Regions from separate parts of the Pantoea sp. XAF26B01_ASV70 genome, predicted to be linked through region 2. Evidence: predicted binding sites of a transcription regulator. Region 2 holds the regulator's gene; each other region holds the start of a gene.
The links. Region 2 encodes CRP, which controls carbon source genes, mostly activating them, when cyclic AMP is high. Its sites were predicted from a motif close to ATGTGANNNNNNTCACAT; they were not measured.

Region 1 (6,853 bases), 570 kb from region 2:
AAAGCGGATAAACGCTTCCAGCACCGGCTGACGTTGCTCCCCTTCGCGCACGGCCGCATAAAGACGGCTCCACAGGCCATCGCCCAGCGTGCGGGTGACCACCAGACCCTGCTTCTCAAAACTCTCCACCACCCAGTGCGGCAGCGCGGCAATCCCCATACGTGCCGAGACCATCTGAATCATCAGCAGGGTGTTATCCACACTTTTCAGTGCCGGACTGACGCCTGCGGGCTGCAGGAAGTGACGCCAGATATCCAGACGCTGACGCTGCACCGGATAGATCATCAACACCTCATCGGCTAGATCTTCCGGCGAAATCTGCTCAACCTGCGCCAGCGGGTGATCCGTTGCCAGCACCAGCCGCACTTCATAATCAAACATCGGGGAGTAGAACAGACCCGAGCGCGCCAGGATATCGGAGGTCAGCACCACATCCAGCTCACCCTGTTGCAGGGCGGGTTGAGGATCAAAGGTCACGCCCGATTTGAAATCCATCACCACCTGCGGCCAGCTCTGGCGGAATTTATCCAGCGCGGGAGTCAGCCACTGGATGCAGCTATGACACTCTATCGCCACCCGCAGCGTGGTCTGATGCGGCTCATGGCAGGCCTGCAATGCCTGCTGAATCTGCGGCAGCACCTGCTCTGCCAGCTGCAGCAGAATATCGCCCTGCGGCGTAAAGCGCAGCGGCTGACTTTTACGCACGAACAGGCGGAATCCCAGCCGCTGCTCCAGATCGCTGAACTGATGAGACAACGCCGATTGCGTCTGATGAAGCTGGGCCGCCGCCGCCGCCAGCGAGCCCGTATTGCGCAGAGCCTGAAGCGTCCGCAGGTGCTTGAGTTCGATCATGAGAGTCCTTCACATCGAAAATGAACATATTGCGCTTGAGCAATATACAGTACCCGCAGAGTATAGCAGTGTAAACATCTGGACGGCTAAACATCTTTGGCTGCCCATTTCAGCCAAAGTGAAAGATTATCTGGAGAACAGCACATGACTATCCTGAACCATACCCTCGGCTTTCCCCGTATTGGCCTGCGCCGTGAACTGAAAAAAGCGCTGGAGAGTTACTGGGCTGGCGACAGCACGCAGCAGGCATTACTGGCGACGGGCCGTGAGCTGCGTGCACGACACTGGCAACAACAGAAAGAGGCGGGCGTCGATCTGCTGCCGGTCGGCGATTTCGCCTGGTATGACCATGTGCTGACCACCAGCCTGATGCTGGGTAACGTGCCCGCGCGTCATCAGAACAAAGCCGGCACCGTAGACCTCGACACCCTGTTCCGCCTGGGACGCGGTCGTGCGCCGACCGGTGAGCCTGCGGCGGCGGCAGAAATGACCAAATGGTTTAACACCAACTATCACTACATGGTGCCAGAATTTACCCAGGGTCAGACGTTTAAACTGACCTGGACCCAACTGCTGGACGAGGTGGATGAGGCACTGGCGCTGGGACACAACATCAAGCCAGTGCTGCTGGGGCCGGTGACGTATCTGTGGCTGGGTAAAGTGAAGGGTGAGCCGTTTGAACGTCTGTCGCTGCTGGAGGGAATTCTGCCGGTCTATCAGCAGGTGCTGGCGGAACTGGCTAAGCGCGGCATCGAATGGGTACAGATTGATGAACCCGCTCTGGCACTGGAGCTGCCGCAGACGTGGCGCGAAGCCTTCCAGCCGGCGTATGACGCACTGCAGGGTCACAGCAAACTGCTGCTGACCACCTATTTTGACAGCATCGGCCAGAACATTGATGTGATTCGTGCGCTGCCGGTGCAGGGGCTGCATGTCGATCTGGTCCATGGTCGTGATGATATTCAGCAACTGAATCAGCAACTGCCCGCCAGCTGGCTGCTGTCGCTCGGCGTGATCAACGGACGCAACGTCTGGCGCGCCGATCTGAGCCGCTGGTTCAGCCGCTTGCAACCGCTGACCAGAGCGCGTGAACAGGTGTGGATCGGCTCCTCCTGCTCGCTGCTGCACAGCCCTATCGACCTGAGCGTCGAGACCCGTCTGGATGATGAAGTCAAAAGCTGGTTCGCCTTTGCGCTGCAGAAATGTGCCGAGCTATCACTGCTGAGTCAGGCACTCAACAACAACGATGCGACGGCGCTGGAAGCCTGGAGCGCACCGGTACACGCCCGCGCTCACTCCCGCCGCGTGCATAATGCGGCGGTGGGCCAGCGTATTAAGGCCATTACCCCACAGCACAGTGAACGCCAGAGCGCTTATCCGGTGCGGGCGGTCCTGCAGCGTCAGCGTTTCAATCTGCCAGCCTGGCCTACCACCACCATCGGCTCTTTTCCGCAGACCACTGAAATTCGCGGCCTGCGCCTCGACTTTAAACAGGGCCGGCTCGACAGCAACCATTACCGCACCGGCATCGCGGAGCACATTAAGCAGGCGATTCTCGAACAGGAGCGGCTGGGGCTGGATGTGCTGGTTCACGGTGAAGCGGAACGTAACGACATGGTTGAGTACTTCGGCGAACATCTGGAGGGGTTTGTCTTTACACAGAATGGCTGGGTTCAGAGCTACGGTTCACGCTGTGTGAAACCGCCTGTCATCATCGGCGATGTCAGTCGTCCGGAGGCGATCACCGTTGAGTGGGCCAGATATGCCCAGTCGCTGACCAACAAGCCGGTAAAAGGGATGCTGACCGGTCCGGTAACCATCCTCTGCTGGTCATTCCCGCGTGAAGATGTGTCACGCGAAACCATCGCGAAACAGATCGCGCTGGCGCTGCGTGATGAAGTCGAAGACCTGGAGAATGCCGGCATCGGGATTATCCAGATTGATGAGCCTGCGCTGCGTGAAGGTCTGCCACTGCATCAGTCAGAGTGGGCCGCCTACCTGAACTGGGCGGTGGAGGCCTTCCGACTGAATGCGGCGGTGGCGCGGGATGAAACCCAGATTCACACCCATATGTGTTACTGCGAGTTCAACGACATCATGGACGCTATCGCGGCGCTGGATGCCGATGTGATCACCATCGAAACCTCGCGATCTGACATGGACCTGCTGGAGGCGTTTGAAAACTTCGACTACCCGAATGAAATCGGCCCCGGCGTCTACGACATCCATTCGCCTAACGTCCCCAGCGTGGAGTGGATAGAAGCACTGTTGCTTAAGGCGGCGAAACGTATTCCGGAAGCGCGTCTGTGGGTGAACCCGGACTGCGGTTTGAAAACACGGGGCTGGACGGAAACGCGTCAGGCGCTGGCGAACATGGTGACGGCAGCGAAGAAATTGCGTGGAGAAACGGCGTAGGGAATCGGGTCTGGTGGACGAAAAAATCAGGGGCGCATAAGCGCCCCTTTTTTATTTACTGCGATGCAACACCATACTGCCTGAACCAGGCCAGCATCCGCTGCCAGCCATCATTGGCAGATTCAGCATGGTAGCTTGCACGATAGTCAGCATTAAAGGCATGACCCGCTTCGGGATAGACGATGATCTCTGCGGTTGCATTGGCGGCATGCAGTGCCTGACGCATCTGCTCGACGCTCTCCAGCGGGATACCCTCATCCTGGCCACCATACAAACCTAATACTGGCGCATTCAGATCGACCGCAATATCAATAGGATGCTTCTGCTGCTTCAGCGTGCGCTCACCGGTCAGTCGTCCATACCACGCCACGGCGGCGCGCAGTTGCGGGTTATGCGCGGCGTAGAGCCAGCTGATTCGGCCACCCCAGCAAAAACCGGTGATGCCCATGCGACGAATATCGCCGCCGTTGCGTGCGGCCCAGTTGGCTGCATGATCGAGATCGGCCAGCACCTGGCTGTCAGGCACTTTGCTGACCAGCTCGCTGAACAGCGTGGGGATATCGTTATACTCAGCGGGATCGCCCTCGCGGAAATAGAGCTCAGGCGCAATCGCCAGATAGCCTTCCAGCGCCAGGCGGCGGCAGATATCCCGGATGTGTTCATGCACACCAAAGATCTCCTGCACGACCAGCACGACAGGCCATGGGCCTTCCGCTGACTGGGGTTTTGCAAAGAATGCCGGCATGTTTTCGCCCTGACTGGGCACTGAGGTTTCACCCGCCTGAATCGCCGGGCTATCGGTAATGATGGTGGTGGAGGCGGTGGGCTGCACGGCAGGGGCAAAGCCGCCCGTCGCCGGTTTTTGTGCCATATTATCACTGGGTTTCATTATTCTCTCCGTGCAAGCATTTGCGCAATCACGTAACTATAGCCTGGCCGGAAAGCGTATGCGCCAGGTGTCGGGTCACAGAATCAGCAGCGAATAAAATCATCCTCCTCTTTAACATTGCGCTGACCCTGACACAGCCCCACCGAGAGCTATCCGCACCAGGAAGATGCTATTGTGTGATTGTTGTCACAATTTATCTTTCGGGAAATGTAACTTTCATTTTTTTAAGTGAATTTTGTCACATATTTATTGGGCGTGCTGGCGTAGAGTGGCGCGCTACCTTCCCTTAACAGGAGTCTGAAAATGACACAGTCTGACGTTTTCCATCTTGGCCTGACCAAAGCCGATCTGCAGGGCGCCACCCTGGCGATTGTGCCGGGCGATCCGGAGCGCGTGAAGAAAATTGCCGGACTGATGGAAGATGCCACGCATCTCGCCTCACACCGTGAATTTACCTCCTGGCTGGCAAAAATTGATGGTAAGCCGGTCGTGGTCTGCTCAACCGGCATTGGCGGTCCGTCGACCTCGATTGCGGTCGAAGAGCTGGCACAGCTTGGCGTACGTACCTTCCTGCGTGTCGGTACCACGGGCGCTATCCAGCCGCATATCAATGTCGGCGATGTGCTGGTGACCACCGCATCCGTTCGCCTGGACGGGGCCAGCCTGCATTTTGCGCCGATGGAGTTTCCGGCAGTGGCTGATTTCGCCTGCACCACCGCGCTGGTTGCCGCCGCAGAAGCCTGTGGCGCGAAAACGCATATCGGCATCACCGCCTCTTCTGACACCTTCTATCCGGGTCAGGAGCGCTACGACACCGTCTCGGGCCGCGTAGTCAGTCGCTTCAGGGGATCGATGAAAGAGTGGCAGGATATGGGCGTTCTCAACTATGAGATGGAATCCGCTACACTGTTAACCATGTGCGCCAGCCAGGGTCTGCGAGCCGGCATGGTGGCGGGCGTGATTGTGAACCGCACTCAGAAAGAGATCCCGGATGCGGTCACCATGAAACAGACAGAAAGTGACGCAGTGAAGATTGTGGTCGAAGCGGCGCGTCGCTTACTATAACGACCGCGTCTGGCAGCAGGTTTTTTGTCCAGACTCAAAACCTGCGGCCGGTAGTTAACGGCGCGTAATATCAGTGAAACCTGAGAGTTTTTATGCGCAATACTATTCCCGTCCGACGTCCTGCCCCTGGTGCTAATCCGGCCGCACTCAAAGCCATGCTGGAACGCAGTGCCGAACGTTTCCGTGCCGCCATGCAACAGGGCGACTATGCGCTGGCCGCTCAATGCTGTGAAGAGGTATTGCGCACGATGCCCAATCAGATGCAGGTGCTGAGCGACTACGCGCTCTGCCTGCTGCGTCTGGGTCAGTACAATAAATCGTACAAAATCTACCAGAAGATTTATCAGTCGCCGCCCGCGGTGCAGGCTACCGCCTCCGAAACCTGGCTGGATGGCCTGACCGAAGTGTGTGGCTGGCTGGATAAAAAGGATGAGGTGGCGCGTCATGGGCTGGCCTCGCTGATGCGCTCTGATGCGCGTTTCAGTCAGGGGCAGCGCGCCACGTTTCCCGCTCCGCAACCGGAGCCTGTCGATCTCACTCATCCGCACCAGAATGTCATCGCTTTCTGCCTCTATGGCGATCAGCCGCGCTACTGTGAAACCTTAATCAAAAACGTTGAAGTGGCGCCTGAGCTCTATCCCGGCTGGGTCTGCCGCATCTACCTCGATGACAGCGTGCCGCAGCATGTCTGGCAGCGCCTTGACCAGCCGCACGTCCAGCTGATCGATATGTCCCACGAGAAAACGCTGTTTCCGACCCTGTGGCGTTTCCTGGTGATGGACGATCCTGGCGTGAAGCGTTTTATCGTGCGTGATGCCGACTCGCTGCTCTCGGAGCGCGAAGCGGCGGCGGTTAACGCCTGGCTGGCGTCGCCTTACTGGTTCCACCATATGCGTGACTACTTCTCCCATACTGAGCTGCTGCTGGCAGGGATGTGGGGCGGCTGTCACGGCGTCTTCCGGGATGTGGAACAGGCGATGCGCGATTTCATTGCGCAGTATCAGGGCAGCCAGCGCTTCACCGATCAATATTTCCTCAAGGTGGCGTTGTGGCCGACGGTGCGTGAAAGCCTCCTGAGCCACGATGCGCTGTTTCATTTTCATCAGGCCCAGCCGTGGCCTGACCATGCCCCCGTGCGCTGGCAGACGCCGCATTTCCATGTGGGCAGCAATGCCGGTTTTGCCAGTATGACCGGCAAATCCAGCGCCGCTGAGGGAAGCAGACAGCGCGTCGCGATCACCTCGGGCGGGACAACCTGGCACTATCTGGCGCAGGTTAAAAAGGGTGAATGGCTATTGCCCATGCCGTTTTTTCTGATTGATGAGTGGCAGGCTGGCAAGCTCACGGTGGTGGCGCTGTAAGGCGCTGAATCCTGCTAAAATTATCTGGACATTCATACAGTGCGACTCTACCTTTCCCTCAGCAGCCTGAGTCGCGGGGGAAATCATGGATCAGCACATCATTATCAGCGCCTGTCTGGCGCTTGCCGGGTTAGGGATTGGCTGGATGCTGGCACAGTTACGTGCCGGCCATCAGGTCGCCAGTTTCCAGACCGAGCGCCGTCTGCAGGAAGAGGCGCAACAGCGTCAGCAGCAGCAAATCGAACAGCTTCAGCAGCAGACGCAGCAGCGT
Region 2 (6,853 bases):
TTAACAGCACGCAGGCAGCGGTCAGCAGCCCCATGGCGAGGTTAAAGATTTTCCAGGCGCGACGGCTGCGCAGAATGCGGCCGATCATCGCACCAAATCCCATCCAGATAACACCCGACACCAGATTAACCAGAAACATGCCGATGCTTATCGCCATCACTGAATGGCGATATGCGTCACCGGCCAGGCTGAAACTGGCGACCGCGCCCAGCGCCATCAGCCAGGCCTTGGGATTGATCAACTGCAACAATCCGCCCTGCCAGAAGGGCATCGGCGCATCCGGCGCCTGATCGGTTTCCAGCTTCTCATAACTGGACGTCGCTATCTTCCATGCCAGCCAGAGCAGATAGAGGCTACCGGCGATTTTCAGCACCAGGTGCAGCGAAGGATAGAGCAGGATCAGCCCGCCGACGCCAAAGGCCACCATCAGCAGCATCACCTGCATCCCGATCATGATGCCAATCATCAGCGGAATGGTGCGCATAAAGCCAAAATTAGCGCCCGAGGCGGTGAGTAACATATTATTAGGCCCGGGCGTAATGGCCGCGACCCAAAGAAATCCCAACATTGATAAGAAAAGACTCAGTTCCATGGCAATCGGGTACTCCTTACCCTGCAAGAAAAAACTTATCGAAGCTAACAGTGTGATATGGAACAGACAAGCTTTTACCACATGAAATTTACCGGACCGGAAAACGAGCACTTCACGCCTCCTGAGAGTCTGCGTAACGCGCACCTGCAGACCCTGCTGCCGCGCCTGCTACGTCGTCGTATCACGGGCGATCCCCACTGGCAACGTCTCGACCTGCCGGATGGCGACTTCGTCGATCTCGCCTGGAGTGAAGATCCGCAGTTCGCGCAGCATAAACCGCGCGTGGTGCTGTTTCATGGGCTGGAGGGCAGTTTTCATAGCCCCTATATTCATGGACTGATGGCGATCTGCCATGCGCGCGGCTGGCTGGCGGTGGTGATGCATTTTCGCGGCTGCAGCGGCGAACCGAATCGGCTCAACCGCATCTATCACTCCGGCGAAACCGAAGATGCCCGTTTTTTTCTGCACTGGCTGCGCACCCGCTGGGGCCGCGTACCCACCGCCGCGGTCGGTTTCTCGCTGGGCGGTAACATGCTGGGCTGCCTGCTGGGCCAGCAGGGCGCAGCCGCTGAGGTAGACGCGGGCGTCATTGTCTCCGCTCCGCTGTTGCTGGAGCCCTGTAGCCTAAAACTGGAACGCGGCTTCTCACGCGTCTATCAATACTATTTGCTGGCGCAGCTCAAGAAAAATGCCCGCCGCAAACTGCACGCCTGGCCGGATACGCTGCCGGTCAATCTGGCGCAGCTGAAATCGCTGCGGCGACTGCGCGATTTTGATGATGCCATTACCGCCCGCGCCCACGGTTTTCTGGATGCGGCCGATTACTATCATCGTGCCAGCGCCATGCCCTGGCTGAAGCACGCAGAGAAACCGCTGCTGATCATTCACGCCAAAGATGATCCTTTTATGAGTGATGAGGTGATCCCGCACAGCAGCCAATTATCTGCCACTATTACTTATCAACTGACACCACACGGCGGCCATGTAGGTTTTGTTGGTGGGACATTACGCCAGCCTGAAATGTGGCTGGAACAGCGTATCCCCCAGTGGATCGCCCCTTTTCTGGATAACTGATCTCGTGATTATTCCCTGGCAACAGGTCTCACCTGAGACCCTTGAAAATCTGATTGAAACCTTTGTGCTGCGCGAAGGCACGGACTATGGCGAGCAGGAACGCAGCCTGATCGACAAGGTGGCCGATGTGCGACGTCAGCTGGAAACGGGTGAAGTGGTACTGGTGTGGTCGGAACTGCACGAATCGGTCAATATCATGCCGCGCAAAGAATTTCGTGGCTGATGCACCCAACGGCATTTCGTGTTAACAATGCCTATTGCCCGACCTCACAGGGAGCTTTTCTATGTCTGCACGTCATCCCATTATCGCGGTGACTGGTTCCAGCGGCGCAGGGACCACCACCACCAGCGTGGCGTTTCGCAAAATCTTTCAGCAGCTCGATCTTCATGCGGCGGAGCTGGAAGGTGACAGTTTTCACCGCTTTACCCGCCCTGAAATGGATATGGCGATTCGTAAGGCGCGCGATTTAGGACGTCATGTCAGCTACTTTGGCCCGGAAGCCAATGACTTTGGCCTGCTGGAGCAGAGCTTTAAAGAGTATGGTCAGAGCGGACAGGGCCAGTCGCGTAAATATCTGCATACCTACGATGAAGCGGTGCCGTGGAATCAGGTGCCCGGCACCTTTACGCCGTGGCAACCGCTGCCGCAGAACACCGATATTCTCTTCTACGAAGGGCTGCACGGCGGTGTGGTGACGGCGCAGCACAACGTAGCAGAACAGGTTGATCTGCTGGTTGGCGTGGTGCCGATTGTGAACCTGGAGTGGATACAGAAGCTGGTGCGCGACACCGGCGAGCGCGGCCATTCACGTGAAGCGGTCATGGATTCGGTAGTGCGCTCGATGGAAGATTACATCAACTTCATCACACCACAGTTCTCACGCACTCACCTCAACTTTCAGCGCGTCCCGACGGTCGATACCTCAAACCCGTTCGCTGCCCGCTCTATTCCGTCACTGGATGAGAGCTTTGTGGTGATCCACTTCCAGGCGCTGGAAGATATCGACCTCCCCTACCTGCTGGCGATGCTGCAGGGCTCGTTTATCTCGCACATCAATACGCTGGTGGTGCCTGGCGGCAAAATGGGTCTGGCGATGGAGTTGATCATGGGTCCGCTGGTGAAGCGGCTGATGGAAGGTAAGCGAATAGAGTAAGAGGCCAGCAAAAACCGCTCTGAGAGCAGATGTCTTTCATAAAGATGGTAAAACTGGCTTTCCTGCGGCTAAAGACTTACCGCTGAGCAGGCTTCAGGGAGCATAAACCTTTCGCAAAGACGCAAAACCGCCATCCCTGGCCCGCGATGCTTTGCTACAGGTATATGCTCCCTTCGCTTCACGTCCGGCAACCGCATCCGGTTTCAGGAAGGTCGCTACAGACAACGCCTGGGCAGAAAGAATCTGGCAGCAATAGATAAGTTCAACACGCTGGGAACCGGGTCAGAAGAGGAAAGCGTCCCGCCGCCCGGATAAAAACGCCGGGAGCGTTTTTGAACAACGCAACGCGTTGGCCCGGCTACGGGCGCACCTCAGGGATGAGGTGCGTAATCGCGCGGGCCGAGCGGCCAGGGATTGGCTTAAGCGACTTTCCGATCTGACCCGGTTCCCAGCGCAGGCACAGTCTGACAGCAGAGCACGACAGATTTTGCCCGCGACCTTAAAAGATCCCTGCTGGTACTAAAGTTCGATCACTTCATAGCTATGCGTAATGTTGACGCCTTTACCCAGCATGATGGCCACAGAGCAATATTTTTCAGCAGAAAGATCCACGGCGCGTGATACCGCTTTATCCTGGAGGGCTTTACCACTCACGATAAAATGCAGGTTGATGTGCGTAAAGATTCGCGGCGCCTCTTCACGACGTTCTGAGGTCAGTTTTACTTCACAATCAGCCACATCGTTTCGGCCTTTTTGCAGAATTGATACCACGTCAATCGCGCTGCATCCGCCCGCCGCCATCAGCACCATCTCCATTGGGCTGGGCGCTTTATCACCCGAATTTCCATCCATCAGTATCTGATGGCCGGATGAGGATTCTCCGAGGAATGTCAGCCCTTCTACCCATTTCACTCTTGCCTGCATGATTTTTGCTCCGGAATACGCTGTTTTGTCGCCAGAGTACGCTTTCGCCTGGTAAACAGCAATCCAGAGAAATCCGCCCGTAGCTGAAGCGAGACAACAGAAGACAGTCGGCAAAAGCTGTGCTACAAACAGTGCTGAAAATATTTTTCGTCACCCGATGACGAAGCCGGGAAGGATGATGCGCACTGCGCCTGATGCGGCCCGAATAATTTCCTGAAATGGAAACGCTTGAAGCTTTCACCGCCTGACAGGGAAAACTGCCCCCTGTATTTTGGGCACGATTACAACAGAGGATAATAGCGAATGGTTCTCGGCAAACCGCAAACAGACCCTACACTCGAATGGTTCCTGTCCCATTGCCATATTCACAAGTATCCATCCAAAAGTACGCTGATTCACCAAGGTGAAAAAGCAGAAACGCTTTACTACATCGTGAAAGGTTCCGTTGCGGTTCTGATTAAAGATGAAGAAGGCAAAGAGATGATTCTTTCCTACCTGAATCAGGGCGATTTTATTGGTGAACTTGGCCTGTTCGAAGAAGGCCAGGAGCGCAGCGCCTGGGTACGTGCGAAAAGCGCGTGCGAAGTGGCGGAAATTTCTTACAAGAAATTCCGTCAGCTGATCCAGGTTAACCCTGACATCCTGATGCGACTCTCATCGCAGATGGCGCGTCGCCTGCAGGTGACGTCTGAAAAAGTGGGTAACCTCGCTTTCCTCGACGTAACCGGACGCATTGCACAGACCCTGCTCAACCTGGCGAAGCAGCCAGATGCCATGACGCATCCCGACGGCATGCAAATTAAAATCACTCGTCAGGAAATTGGCCAGATTGTTGGTTGTTCACGTGAAACCGTGGGCCGTATTTTGAAGATGCTGGAAGATCAGAACCTGATCTCCGCACACGGCAAAACCATCGTCGTTTACGGCACCCGCTAATTCCTGTCACCCACGGCGTGATGGCAACATCACGCCGTTATTGTTTGTGTTGGGCCGATGTGGCGTCGAATTATTTACCATCCTGAAGTTAACTACGCCTTGCGGCAAACGCTGGTGCTCTGTCTGCCGGTGGCGCTGGGCTGGCTGGCTGGCGACCTGCAAAAAGGTCTGCTGTTCTCATTAGTGCCCGCCTGCTGCAACATCGCCGGTCTGGATACCCCGCATAAACGCTTCTTCAAACGCCTGATTGTTGGCGGCAGCCTGTTTGCCCTCGGCAGCTTTCTGATGCAGTGGCTCACCCTGCATGCTATTCCGCTGCCGCTGATTCTGTTTGCCATGCCCTTATTGCTCGGCGTTACCGGGGAGATCAGCCCGCTGCATGGTCGTCTGCTGCCCGGCACCCTGATTGCCGCCATCTTTACCCTGAGCCTGATTGGCCGCATGCCAATCTATGTTCCCCCGCTGCTCTATATCGGCGGCACGCTATGGTACGGGCTCTTTAACTGGTTCTGGTTCTGGCTGTGGAAAGAGCAGCCAATGCGCGAAAGCCTGAGCCTGATCTATCGCGAGCTGGCTAACTACTGCGACGCAAAATATACCCTGCTGACGCAGCTGACCGATCCAGAAAAGGCGCTGCCGCCGCTGCTGGCTCGTCAGCAGAAAGTGGTCGATCTGATTAACACCTGTTATCAGCAGATGCATATGCTGTCGGCAAGCCGCGATCACAGCCATAAACGGCTGACGCGCGCCTTTCAGGTGGCGCTGGATCTGCAGGAACATATCTCGGTCAGCCTGCATCGGCCGGAAGAGGTGCAGAAGCTGGTCGAACAGAGCCACGCCGAAGCGGTGATCCGCTGGAATGCCAAAACCATCTCGGCCCGGTTGCGGGTGCTGGCGGATAACATTCTCTATCACCAGCTACCCGATCGCTTTGCGATGGATAAACAGCTCGGCGCGCTGGAGAAAATCGCCCATCAGCATCCCGACAATCCGGTGGGTAACTTCTGCCTTTACCACTTCAACCGCATCGCGCGGGTCCTGCGCACCCAGAAACCCCTTTATCAGCGCGATCTGATGGCTGACCGCCAGCGCCGTCTGCCGCTGTTACCGGCACTGCGCAGTTATCTCTCGTTTCGCTCATCGGCCCTGCGCACTGCCGGCCGCTTTGCGGTGATGCTGATGCTGGGCAGCGCGCTGGCGCTGTTCTTCAACATCCCCAAACCCTACTGGATCCTGATGACCATCATGTTCGTCAGCCAGAACGGCTACAGCGCTACCCGTGTCCGCATTCAGCACCGGGCGCTGGGCACTTTTGCCGGTCTGGTGATCGCGGCCGCCACGCTGCGCATGGCGGTGCCGGAGTCGCTGGTGCTGCTGATCATGCTGGCAATTACTTTTATCAGCTATCGCTTTACCCGCCAGTTTTATGGCTGGTCGATGATTGGCTTTACGGTCACGGCGGTTTACTCGCTGCAATTGCTGTCGCTGAATGGCGCGCAGTTTCTGCTGCCGCGACTCATGGATACGCTGATGGGTTGTCTGATCGCCTTTGGCGGGATGCTCTGGCTGTGGCCGCAGTGGCAGAGCGGCTTACTGCGGCAGAACGCCCATGACGCACTGGAAACTTATCAGGATGCGCTGCGGCTGTTGCTGGGTGACGAACAGTCACCAGAGAAACTGGCTTATCAGCGGGTGAAGGTCAATCAGGCACACAATGCGCTGTTTAACTCACTGAATCAGGCGATGCAGGAACCCGCGTTCAACTCCCGCTATCTGAGTGATATGCGGCTTTGGGTCACGCACAGTCAGTTTATCGTCGAGCATATCAACGCCATGACGATTCTGGCGCGTGAGCACACCATGCTCACTGCCTCGCTGGCTGAGCGTTACCTGCAATCCTGTGAAATCGCGCTGCAGCGGTGTCAGCAGCGGCTGGAATATGATGGTGAAAGCTCACAGGTTAACCTGCTGGATGAGCTGGAGAACATCAGTGAGGGACCGATCACGGTGGTGGAGCAGCATGTGCGGCGCATTCTCGATCATCTGAGCGTGATGTACACCATTTCATCGCTGGCGTGGAACCAGCGGCCGCAACATGGCCGCTGGCTGATCAGACGCTTACGTAAAAACTAAGCTAGCCGTTGAGCACGTTGCCGACGGCCGTGGCGAAGCG
Region 3 (6,853 bases), on a different replicon from region 2:
GCTGGATGGAAAAAAGTCACCGGGGCAGTCCACGCCAAAGGCGGCAAAATCGTCTGCCAGTTATGGCACGTGGGCCGTTTTTCAAGCGTGGAACTGCAGCCTGAGGGCCAGCGTCCGGTTGCACCTTCTGCTATTAAAGCTGATGGACAGACTTACACCGTAAACGGTTTTGTGCCGGTATCGACGCCGCGGGCGCTGGAAACAGAAGAAATCCCCGGCATTATTGAGCAATATAAACGTGCAGCTGAAAATGCCCTGCGTGCCGGTTTTGACGGCGTTGAGGTGCACTCCGCCAACAGTTACCTGCTCGATCAGTTCCTGCGTGATTCCACCAATCACCGTACTGACGCCTACGGTGGCTCTATTGAAAACCGCGCCCGCCTGACGCTGGAAGTGACAGAAGCCATCATCAACATCTGGGGCAATGACAAAGTCGGTATCCGCCTCTCTCCGGTCACGCCTGATGCCGGTAACACCCCGCCAGACAGCAATGTTATGGCGATGTACGGCTACCTCATTCAGCAACTTAACCGGTTCAACCTGGCTTATCTGCACTTCGTTGAAGGCGCGACGGCCACCTCTCGTGATGTGCCTGCTGATGTGGACATGGACGCGCTGAGCGCCCAGTTCAACGGTCCGTTTATTGGCAATAACAACTATGACCTTGAGATGGCCATCAGCCGCCGCAACGCCGGAATTATTGATGCGGTTGCCTTTGGACGCCTGTTCATCTCCAACCCGGATCTGGTTAAGCGTCTGCGTTACGGTGCCGCGCTGACCATCGCGCCGAAAGAAGCCTATTACGGCGGTGGTGCAGAGGGTTATACCGACTGGCCGGAAGCCAGCTGCTGATAACGGTTTATGGCGGGTGACTACCCGCCCCTTTCACCAGAAGGAGAATTAAAAATGAATTACCTGCAACAGAAAACAGCCATTATTACGGGTGCATCCTCCGGGATTGGTGCGGCTACCGCGCGGGAACTTGCGCGTCATGGCGTGAATATTGTGGCGGCAGCACTGGACCAGGATGGCCTCGATACGCTGGTACGTCAGATTGAAGCTGAAGGGGGACGCGCTGTCGGCCTGGTAACCGATGTTACGCGTCTGGAAGAAACCCAGGCGCTGGTGAAGTTCGCCAGTGACACCTTCGGCTCCATAGACATACTGATTAACAATGCGGGCCTGATGCTTTTCTCAAGCTGGAGTGACGTTGCATGGGAAGAGTGGAACAAAATGGTCGACGTCAATATCAAAGGCTATCTGAACGCCATTGCCTCTGTGTTACCCGTTATGCTGAAGAAAAATGAGGGACAGATCCTGAATATGGCATCGGTTGCAGGTCATCAGGTGGATGCGGGTGCAGGGGTTTACAGTGCAACAAAATTCTTCGTCCATGCCATGACAGAATCGATGCGCAAAGACTTAGGGGTTAATAACGGGATACGCGTCAATACCATCAGCCCTGGCGTAATCAATACCGGCTGGGCCGATAAAGTCGGCGATCCTCAGGGCCGTAAAGTGGCTCAGGAACTCAATAAATTAGCCATCAGCCCACAGGATGTGGCTAATGCGGTGGTGTATGCACTTAATCAGCCGCAGAACGTTACCGTCAACGACCTGATCGTTTCTCCCACCAGACAAAACTGGTGATATCCGGATAACAGCGTCGGGGTTGCCACGCCATCCACCCTGCCCTGATGCTGATTATCAGGGCAATACTGCCCCGGCATGGCTCGCACGCCCTGATGCTACTTTCCTTCAATTTTCGCCTGATTAAGCCGCCGGGCTATCACTCTTTGCATCGCCTGAAAATTAAGAAGAAAACAGAGTAACTCAGAATTAATTCTTATAGGTTAACAGGGAAAACAGCCCAAACACTGCACTCCGACAGAGCAAATATTACATTAAATCATAGGGTAAATGCCGGTTTAGTGATTGACAAACTGTGATCAAAAATCCTGTCATAGTTTTCTTTAGCTTAACCTTTTCTTAAGATTAATCTTATAACATCGTCTCTGTATTAGCCCATGTTGGGCTGTTCCGGAGTATCACCCTATGCAAAATAACAACACAGCTTCTCACGCTCTCAGTAAAGTTCCGGCCGTTACCGCGGCTTTCTGGTTAACCAAAATCGCTGCGACTACCCTGGGTGAAACCGGCGGCGATGCGGTGACCATGTCGATGAATCTCGGTTACCTGACCGGGACATTGATTTTCGCCATCATCTTTCTGGTCGCGGTGGTGGTGCAGATAAATCGCCACAGTTTCAACAAATGGATTTACTGGTTCACCGTGGTGGCCACAACCACCGTTGGCACGACGATGGCAGATTTTGCCGATCGCTCACTGGGCATAGGGTATTTAGGTGGCACCGTGCTGCTGAGCACCCTGCTTATCCTCTCGCTTTTCCTGTGGAAAATCACCTGCGGTACGGTTGCGGTCAGTTCAGTGAGCAACGGCGTCACAGAGAGTTTTTACTGGGTCACTATTATGTTTTCACAAACCCTGGGCACGGCCTTAGGTGACTGGACGGCAGACACTGAAGGGCTGGGCTACGATGGCGGGATCCTGCTGTTTGTTGGCGCGCTGGCAATCATCTGGGCGGCCAGTCGCTTTACATCACTTTCGCGTACGGGGCTCTTCTGGGCGGCCTTTATCCTGACCCGACCACTGGGTGCCGTGGTCGGCGACTTTCTGGACAAACCCCTTGCCTCAGGCGGACTCGCGCTAAGCCGCTACGGTGCCTCACTGACGCTGGCGCTAATCATCATCGCTCTTCTGGTGATACTGCCACAGCGTCCGGCAATGAAGACCGCCACGGCGAGTTAAAAAACGTTACTGGCAAATGTACAGATAACGCATCGACTTAAACGTAATCAGGGCCGCCAGCGATGGCGGCTTTTTTATTATCTGATGCGTAACAGGCTACATCAGACAGAGCGCTCAAATGAGACGATTTGACCATCGGGTGCAGCAGAGAGTACTGGCAGACTCTCTGCTGGCTCCTGCATTTTCACCCGAAACGCCGTGTTGCTGGCATCAAGGAAAACGGTTCTCAGATGACGGTTACAGATGAACCATATTTCATCGCGGTCATTTGAAAGAATGTAGTAAGCATCTGATGTTTCAGAGGGGTTAAAACAGCCCAGCGCGCGATAAGCCGTCTGCGGGGTAAAACCGCTGGAAAGCGGCAGTGGCCTGGGGCCATGCGCTAACTCTTCAATCCTGAGGTAAAGCCCCTGTTCAAGCCACAGCATAATGTCACTCCCTGAGAGTAGAGAAACCGGGCTGAACGTGTCGGCTGCATTACCGCGAAGCAGAATGCCCGTTCACTGACCGATTTAGTGATCGGATAATTTTTCCGACGTGCAGAATCGTTATCCTGATCTGAGCATAGCAGCGGCGCGTTCTTATGCTTTTTTTATCTGCTTGCGGTGTTCTGCTACTCAAGGCGACTGGCGAGCAGCCGCAGCTGCTCAGCAATCTGCTTCAGATCACGCTGCTGCTGACCGGCGATACCCGTCGAGCTGCGTACCACCAGTTTTGCCGGAAGGATAGAAGAGGAACGCTGCTCATCCTGCTCACTGGCTAACAACAGACGCGCAACGGCCTCTTTGCCCTGTAAATCAAGATCGAGCGACACCGTGGTCAGCGCCGGATGGAAGAAGGCACTTTCATAGGTGTCATCGTAGCCAATCACCGAAATCTGCCCCGGCACCGCTACACCGCGCTGATGCAGCGCGCTCAGCACTCCCAGTGCCATCTGATCATTTCCCACCAGCAGCGCGCTGAACTCCGGCGCTTCACGCAGCAGTTGCAGCACGCCGTTGTAACCACTTTGCGCATCCCAGTTACCGTGGCTGACGCTGACCGGCTTCAGACGATAGCTCTCCAGCGTATCCAGCCAGCTCTTTAACCGCAGATTGGCAGAAACGGACTCCTCTGGCCCGGCCAGCAGAGCAAATTCCCGATGCCCCTGCTCGTAGAGATATTTGACACTGGCACGGGTACCGTCAGCCGGGTTAAACGAAACGTTAAACACCGCGCTGTACGGATCAACATCAAGAAACAGACACAGGATATCGTCGTTCTCCTGCACGATCCGCTCCGCATCACTGCTCTCCAGCGGGACGTTGATAATCACCTTATCCACGCGCTGCGACTTCAGCTCATTGATACAATTCTGCAGACTTTGATTGACGTTCTCATCAATCATGGCGATCAGCACCTGATAGTCAGCGGCATTGGCATATCGTTTAACCGCAGCGGCCACCTGCGAAGGAGCATGCAACGCCAGCGATGTGGTCACCAGACCCAGCGTTGTGCTCTGCTTACCCACCAGCTGTTGCGCCAGTCTGTTTGGCACGTAGCGCAGGGTTTCAATAGAGTTCTCCACCTTGCGCCGCGTTGATTCTGAGACGTTTGCCGACTTATTCAAAACCCGCGAAACCGTCTGATAAGAGACGCCAGCATGGCGGGCGACATCCTCTAAGGTGGCATTTTTTGATTTCATAATTCGCATCCCTGATTACCGATGGCGGAATGGTATCACAGCAGCCGAATAAGCCAGGTTACCGCAGTCACATTGCGCAAATAAAAAGTAAAAGTCATACCTTCACATCACGAGGTTTGGTGATCTGATTCACTAATCGTTACAAATACCGCCACTTTATTTGCAGTGCATCACACATTATCGCGATTTTGTTTGTCACCCATCTGACAAAAAGCGTTAACTGCCGCTGTCATGTGAACGTATTACAAATAAAATTGAGGATAACATGGAAACAAGGTTACGTACTGCTGCTGTGGCGCTCGCTGCGGCCCTGACCTCCCCGACGCTCTATGCTGCTATCGACAACATTGATTTCCATGGCTATCTGCGTGGTGGCGTTGGCGTATCGCAGGATGGCGGTATTGAAGAGTATCAAAAGAACAAGATTGGCCGTCTCGGCAATGAAGCCGACACCTACGGCGAGGTTGAGCTGGGCAGCGAAGTCTACAAAAAGGATGACGTCAGTTTTTACGTCGACACCATGGTCAGCATGTTCTCCGACGGTTCTAACGATAACGAAACCACCTTCGGTGACGATGCGCAGTTTGGTTTGCGCCAGCTCAATCTGCAGATTAAAGGGCTGGTGCCGGGTGACAAGAATGCGGTGATCTGGGGCGGTAAACGTTACTACCAGCGTCACGATTTGCACATCATTGATACCAAATACTGGAATATCTCCGGCTCCGGTGCGGGTATCGAAAATTACACTCTGGGCCCGGGCGCGATCTCCTTTGCCTGGATCCGTGGCGATGCCAATGACGTCGATTACCGGGTCGATGGCGATAACGACGTCAACATTAACTACCTGGATCTTCGGTATGCTGGCTGGAAACCGTGGAGCGGCGCCTGGACCGAGTTTGGTATTGATTACGCCATGCCGAACACGACTAAAAAGCAGGAAGAGTATGGTGGCCTGTATGATGCGGAAAACGGCGTTATGCTCACCAGTGAAATCAGTCAGGATATGTGGGGCGGCTATCAGAAACTGGTGTTCCAGTACGCTAACAAAGGCCTGGCACAAAATATGATTTCACAGGGCGGTGGCTGGTATGACATGTGGAACGATACCCGCGATGCCACCGGATACCGCGTAATCAATACCGGCCTGCTGCCGATCACCGACAAGTTCTCCCTGAATCAGGTCTTTACCTGGGGTTCAGCGGATGACGTCACCGCGCAGACCAGCAAAAGCACCCTGCTGTCGCTGGTGGGTCGTGGTCAATATCAGTTCACGCAGTATGTCCGCGGCATCGGCGAAGTGGGTAGTTTCTGGCAGAAAGATGAGAACAAAGTGGGCAGCGACTACAAACAGGCGGGTCAGAAATATACGCTGGCGCTGGGTCTTGCAGCCGGTCCCGAATTTATGTCACGCCCGGAACTGCGTCTGTTTGCCTCTTACCTGAATGACTCAGAAGACGGACACAGTTTCCAGGACAACACCAGTAACAACACCTGGAACTTCGGCGTACAGGTCGAAGCCTGGTGGTAACCAAGCAGTCTCCTCATTGTGATCATTGTTAAGCTCTTATGCAGGGGCTTATTTGGATAACCGGCGACGGTTATCCATTTTTTTTACTCCGGCTGAAGCGGCTTAAAGAATCGGGCTTCCAGCAACTGACGCAGCTGGTCGGATTGCGTACCAAAGATGGCATGAACTTCCTGCCCCAGAATCACCACGCCAATCGCCCCCGCCTTCTGTAATCCTGCCGTATCTACCGCCCTCAGCGATGTCACTTTCACCCGCAGCCGGGTTAAACAGGCGTCCACCTGCTGAATATTTTCACGCCCGCCGAAGCATTCTACAAGACGCTCCAGCAGCGCACTGTCTATCTCAACCTCTTCCGCCGTCAGCGGCTGCCGACTGAAATATTGCTTAAACGATTTCAGACTCACCATGTTGTTCTCCTCCAGATAATAAAAAGGCGGGCTGCTGCCCGCCACTCACGACTGATAAACGAAAACGAGGGGGAATGGCTTCAGGGCACTCACAGAAAATACACTCTTCCTGCCCTCAAACCCTATTCCTCTGCCACAAAGTCCGCAATTAAAGCCACGGCAGAACTTCCCACACACAACTCTCATGCTCAAAGCTCAGCCTGCCAACAAATTTAACCAAACCTGCTCATTATCCACAGTTCCCGCACCCTCCTGCCACAGACAATGCCCAAACTCAAAGCGATGGGGGCATATGCCTGGAGCAAAGCATCACGGGCCACGGACAAAAACGCCGGGAGCGTTTTTGAACAACGCAACGCGTTGGCCCGGGAACGGGCGCACCTCAGGGATGAGGTGCGTAATTGC

Region 1: the regulator CRP is predicted to act here: its motif matches at 4,383-4,400, upstream of udp (uridine phosphorylase).
Region 3: the regulator CRP is predicted to act here: its motif matches at 4,672-4,689, upstream of ACX8ZY_RS21785 (maltoporin).

Annotation. Positions count from the first base shown of each region.
Region 1 is NZ_CM137251.1:3,994,120-4,000,972, reverse strand. Features, by position in the region: gene metR (HTH-type transcriptional regulator MetR) at 1-852, opposite strand, end outside; gene metE (5-methyltetrahydropteroyltriglutamate--homocysteine S-methyltransferase) at 997-3,267, shown strand; gene ACX8ZY_RS18870 (dienelactone hydrolase family protein) at 3,323-4,156, opposite strand; gene udp (uridine phosphorylase) at 4,460-5,221, shown strand; gene ACX8ZY_RS18860 (tetratricopeptide repeat protein) at 5,314-6,582, shown strand; gene rmuC (DNA recombination protein RmuC) at 6,668-6,853, shown strand, end outside.
Region 2 is NZ_CM137251.1:416,376-423,228, reverse strand. Features, by position in the region: gene ACX8ZY_RS01950 (LysE family translocator) at 1-592, opposite strand, end outside; gene ACX8ZY_RS01945 (hydrolase) at 650-1,666, shown strand; gene ACX8ZY_RS01940 (YheU family protein) at 1,671-1,889, shown strand; gene ACX8ZY_RS01935 (phosphoribulokinase) at 1,951-2,820, shown strand; gene ACX8ZY_RS01930 (OsmC family protein) at 3,340-3,744, opposite strand; gene crp (cAMP-activated global transcriptional regulator CRP) at 4,048-4,680, shown strand; gene ACX8ZY_RS01920 (YccS/YhfK family putative transporter) at 4,738-6,813, shown strand; gene argD (bifunctional acetylornithine/succinyldiaminopimelate transaminase) at 6,815-6,853, opposite strand, start outside.
Region 3 is NZ_JBTNCJ010000002.1:476,498-483,350, forward strand. Features, by position in the region: gene ACX8ZY_RS21760 (alkene reductase) at 1-852, shown strand, start outside; gene ACX8ZY_RS21765 (SDR family oxidoreductase) at 907-1,650, shown strand; gene ACX8ZY_RS21770 (COG4705 family protein) at 2,056-2,829, shown strand; gene ACX8ZY_RS21775 (hypothetical protein) at 2,931-3,257, opposite strand; gene ACX8ZY_RS21780 (LacI family DNA-binding transcriptional regulator) at 3,443-4,513, opposite strand; gene ACX8ZY_RS21785 (maltoporin) at 4,779-6,041, shown strand; gene ACX8ZY_RS21790 (glucose PTS transporter subunit EIIB) at 6,125-6,448, opposite strand.